Regions from separate parts of the Marinobacter sp. SS8-8 genome, predicted to be linked through region 2. Evidence: predicted binding sites of a transcription regulator. Region 2 holds the regulator's gene; each other region holds the start of a gene.
The links. The regulator sigma-54, encoded in region 2, starts transcription at its own class of promoters, with help from an activator protein. The targets are predictions, from matches to a motif close to ANTGGCATNNANNTTGCTNT.

Region 1: the regulator sigma-54 is predicted to act here: its motif matches at 1,491-1,510, upstream of flgA (flagellar basal body P-ring formation chaperone FlgA).
Region 3: the regulator sigma-54 is predicted to act here: its motif matches at 1,527-1,546, upstream of flgB (flagellar basal body rod protein FlgB).

The regions. Positions count from the first base shown of each region.
Region 1 covers NZ_JASSVN010000006.1:119,669-122,941, reverse strand. The annotation lists gene QPL96_RS08395 (protein-glutamate O-methyltransferase CheR) at 1-495, opposite strand, end outside; gene QPL96_RS08390 (chemotaxis protein CheV) at 533-1,462, opposite strand; gene flgA (flagellar basal body P-ring formation chaperone FlgA) at 1,662-2,363, shown strand; gene flgM (flagellar biosynthesis anti-sigma factor FlgM) at 2,523-2,849, shown strand; gene QPL96_RS08375 (flagella synthesis protein FlgN) at 2,857-3,273, shown strand, end outside.
Region 2 covers NZ_JASSVN010000001.1:248,715-251,987, reverse strand. The annotation lists gene ptsN (PTS IIA-like nitrogen regulatory protein PtsN) at 1-375, opposite strand, end outside; gene hpf (ribosome hibernation promoting factor) at 462-770, opposite strand; gene QPL96_RS01070 (RNA polymerase factor sigma-54) at 871-2,397, opposite strand; gene lptB (LPS export ABC transporter ATP-binding protein) at 2,605-3,273, opposite strand, start outside.
Region 3 covers NZ_JASSVN010000006.1:18,912-22,184, forward strand. The annotation lists gene QPL96_RS07930 (adenylate/guanylate cyclase domain-containing protein) at 1-361, opposite strand, end outside; gene QPL96_RS07935 (Mpo1-like protein) at 363-674, opposite strand; gene QPL96_RS07940 (nitroreductase) at 831-1,382, shown strand; gene flgB (flagellar basal body rod protein FlgB) at 1,613-2,011, shown strand; gene flgC (flagellar basal body rod protein FlgC) at 2,056-2,505, shown strand; gene QPL96_RS07955 (flagellar hook assembly protein FlgD) at 2,524-3,201, shown strand; gene QPL96_RS07960 (flagellar hook protein FlgE) at 3,229-3,273, shown strand, end outside.

The sequences.
Region 1 (3,273 bases), on a different contig from region 2:
AATGGCGATCATCTCGTACTCGCCCTTACGGGCAACCTCAAGCACGCTTTTGGAAATATCAGTTGCGGTGATTCTCACATCACGCAACTTGCCTGGCCGGAGCCTTCGGAACTCCTCCACGATCATGGCAATCGAATAAGGTTCCTGCCCGGTTGAACAAGCGGCAGACCAGATTCGAAGTGGCTGGCTGGAATTGCGCTCTGCAAATTCGGGAAGCAGTTTCTCCCGAAGGATCCGGAACGGATGGTCGTCGCGGAACCACAGGGTTTCATTGGTGGTCATGGCGTCAATAACCACTTCACGCAAGCCACCCCGGCCGGGCCGCCTGAGGCGATCAAGGAGCTCACCGAGCGAGTTCAGGCTGTTCTCCTCGAGAATCCGGCGTAACCGGCTTTTCACCAGGTACTGCTTGTTCTCTCCCAGCAAAATCCCACAGGCATCCTGCAGGAACGACTTGAAGGCTTCATATTCCTGTGGCGTTATATCCGCTTTCATTGAATCTCTGTTCTGAGTGAATCTCTGAGCAGCTTCATCAACCCTGGTCGATGATTTCCATTACCCGCTCGGCGAGTTCGTCCGGACTGAACTTTGCCATGAAGTCGTCGGCACCGACCTTCCTGACCATGGCCTGATTAAAGACCCCACTGAGAGAGGTGTGAAGCATGATAAACATATCAGCAAGGGCCGGATCCCCCTTGAGCTTCGTCACCAGCGTGTAGCCGTCCATCTCCGGCATTTCAACATCGGAAATGATCAGGGAGAAATGATCCTTTGCCCGCGAACCGTCGGCAGTGACTTCCTTCAGGTACTGATAAGCCTGCTTGCCGTCATTCCTGGTGACGACTTCCATTCCGATAGCCGTCAGGCAACGCTCTATCTGGCGACGGGCCACGGACGAATCATCCACCACCAGGATGGGCAGGTGGCCGGGCACCCGATCAGCACTCTTGCTCACCACGGCTTCGGTGACATCCTCACCGAACGGAGAAACTTCTGCAAGAATCTTTTCTACATCAATGATTTCTACCAGCTTGTCATCGATTTTGGTAACAGCGGTAAGATAGACATCCCTTCCAGCACCCTTGGGCGGCGGCAGGATATCCTCCCAGTTCATGTTCATGATCCGGTCAACACCCGTAACCAGGAAGCCCTGGGTTTTACGGTTGTACTCGGTAATGATGACAAAACTGGTTGCCAACTCTTGCTGGGGAATTCCGGGCAATCCAATGGACATGCTCAGATCAATAATCGGAATGGTTTCGCTCCGGATATGGGCGACCCCCCTGACGACGTTCCGGCTATTGGGAATGGATGACAGCTTGGGACATTGCAAAATCTCCTTCACCTTGAAAACGTTAATTCCGTATATCTGACGCCCTCTCAAACGGAAAAGAAGGAGCTCAAGGCGATTCTGCCCTACCAGCTGTGTGCGCTGGTTTACGCTGTCCAACACCCCTGCCATTTTGTTTCTCCTGGCTGGCCGGCTTTACGCCGGCATATATCTTGCTAGCTACTTAATAGACGCTGAATAATCGCCTGATCGACAGAAAACCGTCATCTCAGCAGCGGGTCAGCCAACTTAACGGCCACTTTCCCAGAACCCTTAGCATTGTTCGGGTTTTTCTGCCCTGACATTGACAGCATAGGACAAACTCATACATATGCGCACCACCAATTTTGCCCTACTCCTGCTAATGTCCAGCCTGAGCGGCCCGTTGCTGGCTCAAACCACTGCCGAACAGATCCGGCAGGCCGCCCTGACGTTTCTGGGCGACTTTGCCAACAAACAGACCAGTATGGGCTATACGGTTTCCTTTGAGCCCGAGTCCATCGATAACCGCCTCGCCCTCGCCGAATGCGGACGCCCCCTGAGCGTCGAGTTCAGCGGCGACCCCTGGAAGAGTACAAGCCCGTCCCTGCTGATAGCCTGTGACGGAAACCGCCCCTGGCGAATGTTCGTTACGGCCTCCGTCTCAATCCATGGGTCCGCCCTGATTGCAACCCGCCCCCTGACTCGCGGTGAGCGGATTACCCCAGATCTCGTGACGCACCAGTCCGTGGAGATCAATGCCTCAAGACGCGGAACGATAACCGAAACCGGACAAGCGGTAGGAATGGAGGTTCGGCGATCCATAAATGCCGGTTCTTTGATCACGCCGGATATGCTCTCTGCCCCGGATGCGATAGAGCGTGGGGATCATGTTATCATCACGGCCAGAACCGGCGGATTTTCGGTGCGTTCCCGCGGTAAGGCTCTGGCCAGCGCAGGCATAGGAGAGCAGGTTCTGGTCGAGAATCTGAGTTCCTCACGTACGGTAAAGGCAAACGTTGTCGCCCCCGGCCGTGTTGAGATTCCGATGTAGCCGCGCCTCGGCAGCACTTTGCCGGACCCGGCAAGATTCTGCCGGGCCCGGTGACAGTAGCAAAAAGTTTCTAAAGGTTTCTGCGGTTCCGCCGTTAAGAAGACATAAACTCGAGTAAGCGTCGCAAATGGTTGGCGCATCAGGCAAGCAGGTATCGATATGTCAGTTGACTTCAATGGAATTGGCCCCGGCCAGGTCAACACTCAGAGAACCACGGTCGACAAGGGCGCTGGTGCTCAGAGCAGCCAGCCGGCGACCAACGAGCAGGCAAAAACCCAGACCCTGGGAGCCCGGGGTGAAAACGTAAGCCTGAGCAGTCAGGCCAGGAATCTCAAACAACTGGAACAGAAGCTGGGTGATTATCCTGAGATGGATGATGACCGTATTGAGCAGATCCGTTCCGCTCTCGAAAACGGAACCTACAAAATTGACGCCGAAAAACTGGCCCAGAAAATGCTGGAGATGGATAAAAGCATTTTTGGGTGAGTAAATCATGGCAGCAATCGATGATCTGAAGACACTTCTATCCCAGGATGTCAGCCAACTGGACGCACTCGCTGACATCCTCGGCAGGGAAAAAAACTGCCTTGCCACATCCGATCTCCAGGCTCTGAACGAATTGACCAGAGAGAAAAACGATCTTCTCGGGGCCATTCGTGAGCGGGCAAAGCAGAAAATCCGGACACTGGTTCAGATGGGCTATCGCCCCGAGAGCGGAGAACCCTCCCGTTTTATTCTCAGTGCGGGCCTTTCTGAGCTCTATCAGCTCTGGCAGGAAGCGGACCAGAAACTGCGAGCCTGCCAGACCCTGAACCAGAACAACGGCCGGGTGATCACCCATCTGCAAAAACGCCTGACACGGCTGACCGACATTTTCCGGGGCGCCAACGGCCAGCAGACACTCTACGGA
Region 2 (3,273 bases):
CAGCTGGCTGAGCAGTTCCAGGTGTTCGCTGGTGGCCTCCTTGGGCACAATCAGAGCGAAGATCAGATCTACCGGCTGGTTGTCGATGGCGTCGAACTCGACACTTTCTTCCAGCGTCATCAGTACGCCCACCACGTGATCCAGGCCTTCCAGGCGGCAGTGCGGGATGGCAATTCCCTGGCCAATACCGGTGCTGCCCAGACGTTCCCGTGAGATCAGGTTATTGAATATCTGGGTTTCACTGAGGGTATTGTCCTGGTGATTTATCTGCTCGGCAATAAACTCCAGAGCCCGTTTCTTGCTGGATGCCGACACCCGACAGAGGGTGAGCTCCGGTGCAAGTATGTTGTCTATGGTCAGGGATGTGTCGCTCATGGATCGACTGCATTTCCGTTAAAAAAAGGCTGCGACACGTAAGCCATGTCGCAGCTCGATTGGATGACTTGCATGAAAACAGCCAGTTAGCGAGAGCCGTTTCCGTGCATCCGGTCTACATTCTTTTCCTTGTGTTTGAGGATCTGGCGGTCCAGTTTGTCGATCAGGGCATCGATGGCTGCGTACATATCCTCATTTTCTGCCTTTGCGTGAAGGTCACCACCAACCACGTGCAGCGTGGCTTCCGCTATCTGGCGTACTTTTTCCACTTCCAGGGTTACCTGGCAGTTGCTGATATGGTCAAAGTGACGCTCGAGTTTCTGGAACTTCTCTGAAACATAATCCTTCAGTGCGGGAGTCAGTTCTACGTGATGGCCTGAAATATTGAGTTGCATAGGCGTCTCCTGTTGTCATCGTTCCGGCTCCTGGGAGCCGGTCTGGGTGCTGGTGCATTGTGCGCCGGCGAATAGTGCGTTGCGCCCGGACCCCGGGTGTTCAGACCAGTCGTTTGCGTTCGTTCGAAGGCGGAATGTGCATGGCCTCCCGGTACTTGGCAACTGTGCGTCGCGCAACCTTGATTCCCTGTTCCCCTAGCATGGCTGCAATTTTACTGTCGCTCAACGGCTTTTTGGGCATTTCCGCGGCAATCAGCTTTTTGATCATCGCGCGGATTGCCGTGGAAGAACATTCACCGCCTTCGTCAGTGCTGACATGGCTGGAGAAGAAATATTTCAGCTCGAAAATTCCCCGGGGGGTGTGCATGTATTTCTGGGTGGTTACCCGGGAAATCGTGGACTCATGCATCTCAACCGCCTGGGCGATATCAGAAAGGATCAGCGGTTTCATGGCTTCTTCACCCTGGTCCAGGAATCCTTGCTGGTGCTCGACAATGCGGGTCGCTACTTTCAGCAGGGTTTCATTACGGCTCTGCAGGCTCTTGATAAACCATTTCGCCTCCTGCAGCTGATCCCGCAGGTAAGTGTTGTCGGCACTGCTGTCCGCACGCCTTATAAGAGAAGCATAGCTGGCATTGACGCGGATGCGCGGGGCAATTTCCGGGTTCAGTTCAACGCGCCAGCGGCTGTTGTGCTTGCGAACAATCACATCCGGAATCACATAGTCAGGTTCGGCGCGGTCAATCACGTCACCGGGACGGGGATTGAGGCCGGTAATCAGGGCCAGTACATCCCGCAGTTGGTCTTCTTTCAGGCGGCTTCGGCGCAACAGTTGGGCGTAGTCGCGGTTGCCGAGCAGATTGATGTAATGGGTGATGACCAGGCGAGCCTGGGCCAGCCAGGGCGTCTCCGGCGGCAACTGGTTGAGCTGGATCAGCAGGCATTCCTGCAGGTCCCGGGCGAACACGCCAGGAGGGTCAAAATGCTGCAGCCGGTGCAGGACTGCCTCGACTTCATCCAGCTCAAGGGGGTCTTCTTCGTTTTCATCCAGCAACCCGGAATGAATCTCTTCCAGGGAACTGGTCAGGTAACCGCGCTCATCCACTGCATCCATCAAGGCGTGTGCAATGGCCTGGTCCCGTTCGCTCATCGGGGTCAGGTTCAGTTGCCATTCCAGGTGATCCTGAAGCGTGTCAGTGGGGGAGTTGCGGGTCTCGAAATCGTGATCGTTTTCGTCATCGTTCCGGGCGGCAGGTGCCGGTGCGGACTGGTAGATATCGTCCCAGGCGGTGTCGACCGGAAGATCGTCCGGAATGTTATCCGGGATTTCGTTTTCCGAGGACCAGTCCGGACCGTTTTCGCTTTCATCCCAGTCGGGTGAAGGCTCGGGAGCCGTTTCAGCGGCAGACTCGGTGGCATTGGCCTCCCGTTCGTCATTGCCGGTGTCGGTTTCCGGCTGATCCTCATTCTCGGACGTTTCCAGCATGGGGTTGGATTCCAGGGCCTGCTGGATTTCCTGCTGAAGGTCGAGAGTCGAAAGCTGTAGAAGCCGGATCGCCTGTTGCAGTTGGGGCGTCATGGTCAGGCTTTGACCCAGCTTTAACTGTAAGGAGGCTTTCATCACCATGGTTCAGGATCCGTCACTCATCAGCTCCCGGTGTCGTGGGTAGTGAAAAAAATCTTTATATGTCGGTTACTTGCCTTGGCTCTTTATTACCCTAGCAAGTTCTTTGCCGAGTTTACTTGCTACCGATCATCAAAACAATCCGGGGGTCAGATGAAATTGGGGTCAGATGAAAAGTTCATCTGACCCCAATTTCATCTGACCCCAATTTCACAGCCGGAACTCATCGCCCAGGTACACTTCCTTTACCTGCTGGTTGGCCAGAATGGATTCGGCATTACCGGAGGCGATGATGTGGCCACCGGAAACGATGTAGGCATTCTCGCAGATGTCCAGGGTCTCCCGTACGTTGTGGTCGGTAATCAGTACACCGATGCCCTTGTCCCGGAGATGCCGGATGATGTGTTTGATATCACTCACGGAAATGGGGTCGACACCGGCGAACGGCTCATCTAGGAGGATAAAGGCCGGCTCCATCGCCAGGGCCCTGGCAATTTCCACACGCCGGCGTTCGCCGCCGGACAGGGCCATGCCCATGCTGTCACGAATGTGGGTAATGTGGAATTCTTCGAGCAATTCTTCCTGCTTTTTTTCCCGCTCGGCCTTGCTCAGACCCTTGCGGGTTTCCAGAATGGCCATGATGTTGTCGCGCACCGACAGTTTGCGGAATACCGAGGCTTCCTGGGGCAGGTAGCCGATGCCCTGGCGCGCCCGGCCGTGCATGGGCAGATGAGTGATGTCGCGGCTGTCGATGGTGATCCGGCCGTGGTCGGCCGGAACCAGCCCCACGATCATGTAAAAGCAGGTGGTTTTACCGGCGCCATTGGGGCCCAGCAGACCCACAATTTCCCCGCTGCGGATTTCCAGGGAAACGTCGAT
Region 3 (3,273 bases), on a different contig from region 2:
CTGACAGGGAGGGTATGACAATCAGGCCGATAAAACCGATAAACCCGCCGCCAATCACACAATCCACAATGAGCATCTTATGACGGATGCGGGCGGAATGTCTCAGGAAGGTCTTACGGGTCAGTATGTGGGCTATGTGTGGCCATGTGAGAGCACCTGCTACCAGCCACAGCAACGGCTGCGGAAAGGCGCCCTGGAGAACACCTGTTACGATAATCGCCGCCGTAGACGTGTACGCCAGTAATCGGCCGCTGTAATCCGGCATCGGCGGTATGACGATCGTACTGCCGGAGCCCTCGGTAGCCATCGACTTGACTATGGAGGTGCTGGCTTTTCGCAGATCGGCCGGTACGCTCATCATTTCAGAAACGGATCCGGCCGATAAGTATGTCCCGGAACATGACCCAGTCCCCCATCAGGCTGTACAGTGGGTACCTGAAGGTTGCAGGGCGGTTTTTCTCAAACATGAAATGGCCGGCCCAGGCAAACCCATAGCCGATGACCGGCAGGGTCAGAAGCCACGCCAGTTTTCCGGAGGTGATCGCCCAGACAGCGACCAGAAGAACCAGAAGGCTACCGACAAAGTGCAGCCTGCGACAGGTTGCATCGCTGTGTTCTTCAAGATAGTAAGGATAGAATTTGGAAAAGCTGTTGAAGGTTCGCTGGTTGCTCATTGTGTTGCTTCTCACCGTTGCAGGACTGCGGCATTTTATAATTGTTGGCAGCGCCGACTACGACTAAAGATTAACAGCATTAGGTACAAGCCACAATTCACAGCCAGTAATTGTGCCCATGCCCATTTTCACACAGCCCTAAAATAGTGAGACGATATGACAGCAGTTACGGATTTCCTGCTTAACCGGTCCTCTGAACCCAGGCTGGAAGCGCCCGCGCCAGACAGGGAAACCCTGAACACGGCCTTTGCCTGCGCCGCCCGCGCTCCGGATCATGCCTTGTTGCGGCCATGGCGTTATCTGGTCGTAGAAGGTGAGGGGCTGAAGGCTCTCGGGGAACTGTTTGCCTCCACCTGTGCCAACAACAGTGACGAGCAGGAAATCGAAAAGCTCCGGCGCGCGCCTCTGCGGGCACCCATGGTCATTGTTGGTATTGCCTCGCCGAGGCCCCACCCCAGAGTCCCGGAAGTGGAGCAGGTGATGTCTGCGGCTGCTGGCATGAGCTTTCTTGGGCTGGCCCTTCAGGATGCCGGTTATGGTGTAATGTGGCGCACCGGTGCTGTCGCCTATCATTCAGCCGTGCATAAAGGGCTGGGGCTGGATGACCATGAGCAGGTTATCGGCTTTCTTTATACGGGGAGTGTCTCCGCTGCAAAGCCTGCCGTTCTCCGGCCCGGGGTGGAGGAGTTCGTCCGTCACTGGCCTTAACGGGTAACAGCGGCTTTCCCCGGCGAGGGTCGGGGAAGCAGTTTGCCGCTTTCGAGGCTCTTCTTCCCCCTTCTCCCGTTCCCGATTTCTCTCACTAACCCTGAGAACCCTGGCGCTTTGTACTATTCAGAGCGTCTTTCAAATTCTGGCATCTACCTTGCTTTAATTCTGTCAGAGAGCACAGCCGGCAAAATCAGGTCGGCGTACTGGTGCGGTTTTCGGGAGGCAACATGGCAATTACGTTCGATAAGGCTTTGGGTATTCATCAATACGCGGTGGAAACGCGGGTCAGGCGTGCCGAAGTTCTGGCAAACAACCTGGCGAACGCTGACACTCCGGGCTTCAAGGCCCGTGATGTGGACTTCCAGGCGATGATGCAGAAGGCCCAGGAGTCCGTCAGCGGCTTCCGGATGGCGAAAACAAACGAGGCTCACATGGATACCTCCCGGTCTGCGTCGGAGAGCGATCTTTTGTATCGGGTGCCATACCAGCCGTCGGTCGACGGTAATACTGTGGATGCCCAGCAGGAGCAGTCACGCTTCATGCGTAACGCCATGGACTTCCAGGCCAGTTTCCAGTTCCTGAACAGCAAGTACAGCGGTTTGACCAAAGCCCTGAAGGGCGAATAAGCCGCAGTCACGGGGTTAGCGAAGGTTAGCGAAGGAGAATTATCATGTCACTGGGCAGCATTTTTGATATCGCCGGTTCCGGTATGACAGCGCAATCGCTGCGGCTGAATACAACCGCGTCCAACATTGCCAATGCCGAAACAGCCAGCTCAAGTACCGGTGAAACCTACCGGGCCAGAAAGCCGGTGTTCTCAGCCATTCAGCAATCACTCCTGAACCCGGGGCAGGGTGGCATGCCGATGGCTGCCGGTCAGGGCCCCGGTGCCGGCGTCAGGGTTGAAGGCATCGTGGAAAGTGACGCTGAGCTTCAGATGCGTTACGAACCCTACCACCCGGCGGCGAATGACGATGGATTTGTCTATTACCCCAATGTGAACGTGGTCGAAGAGATGGCTGACATGATGTCGTCGTCCAGAAGTTTCCAGATGAATGTGGATGTCATGAACACTGCCAAGTCCATGATGCAGCGCATTCTGACTCTTGGTCAGCAGTAACAGGGTGAGGAGCACAACATGACCGCAGTAAATGCAACAGACGCGTCGGATGTTCTGAGCCAATACCAGCTGAAGCAACAGAATGGCGGCCAGGGCACCAGTGAGCTCGGCCGGAATGAGTTCATGGAACTGATGCTGGCACAGCTGAAAAACCAGAACCCGCTGGAACCACAGGACAACGGCGCGTTTATCTCCCAGTTGGCCCAGTTCAGCTCACTGGAGGAGATGCAGAACCTCTCAGGTACGGTTGAAGATGTGGTGGGCCAGTTCCGTTCCACCCAGGCGCTGCAGGCCTCTGCCATGGTCGGCAAAACCGTGCTTGCCCCTTCCCAGGTCGGGATTCTGGGTGCGGATGGTGAGATCAGCGGCACTATTGAAGTGCCGGCATCGACCGGTGGGCTCCGGCTTTCGATCCAGGGACAGAATGGTGAGCTGGTACGACAGATTGATATGGGTAGTAGTCCGGCGGGTGTGACCTCATTCCGCTGGGATGGCCAGGACGGCAACGGCAATCCCTTGCCGCCGGGCTCCTACCGGATTGTAGCCGAGGCTTCCTACCCGGATGGGCCGCAGCAGTTGGGTACGATGGTAAGTGCCAATGTTGACAGCGTGTCCCTGGGTCAGGGCGGCTCCATTACCCTGAATCTCGCAGGCATGGGCTCCATCGCCCTGTCTGATGTAAAACAAATTAACTGATACCGGTGAAACACCAAGAGGTGAGCCATGGGATTTAATACGGGTTTGAGTGGTCTTCGCGCGGCATCGGTG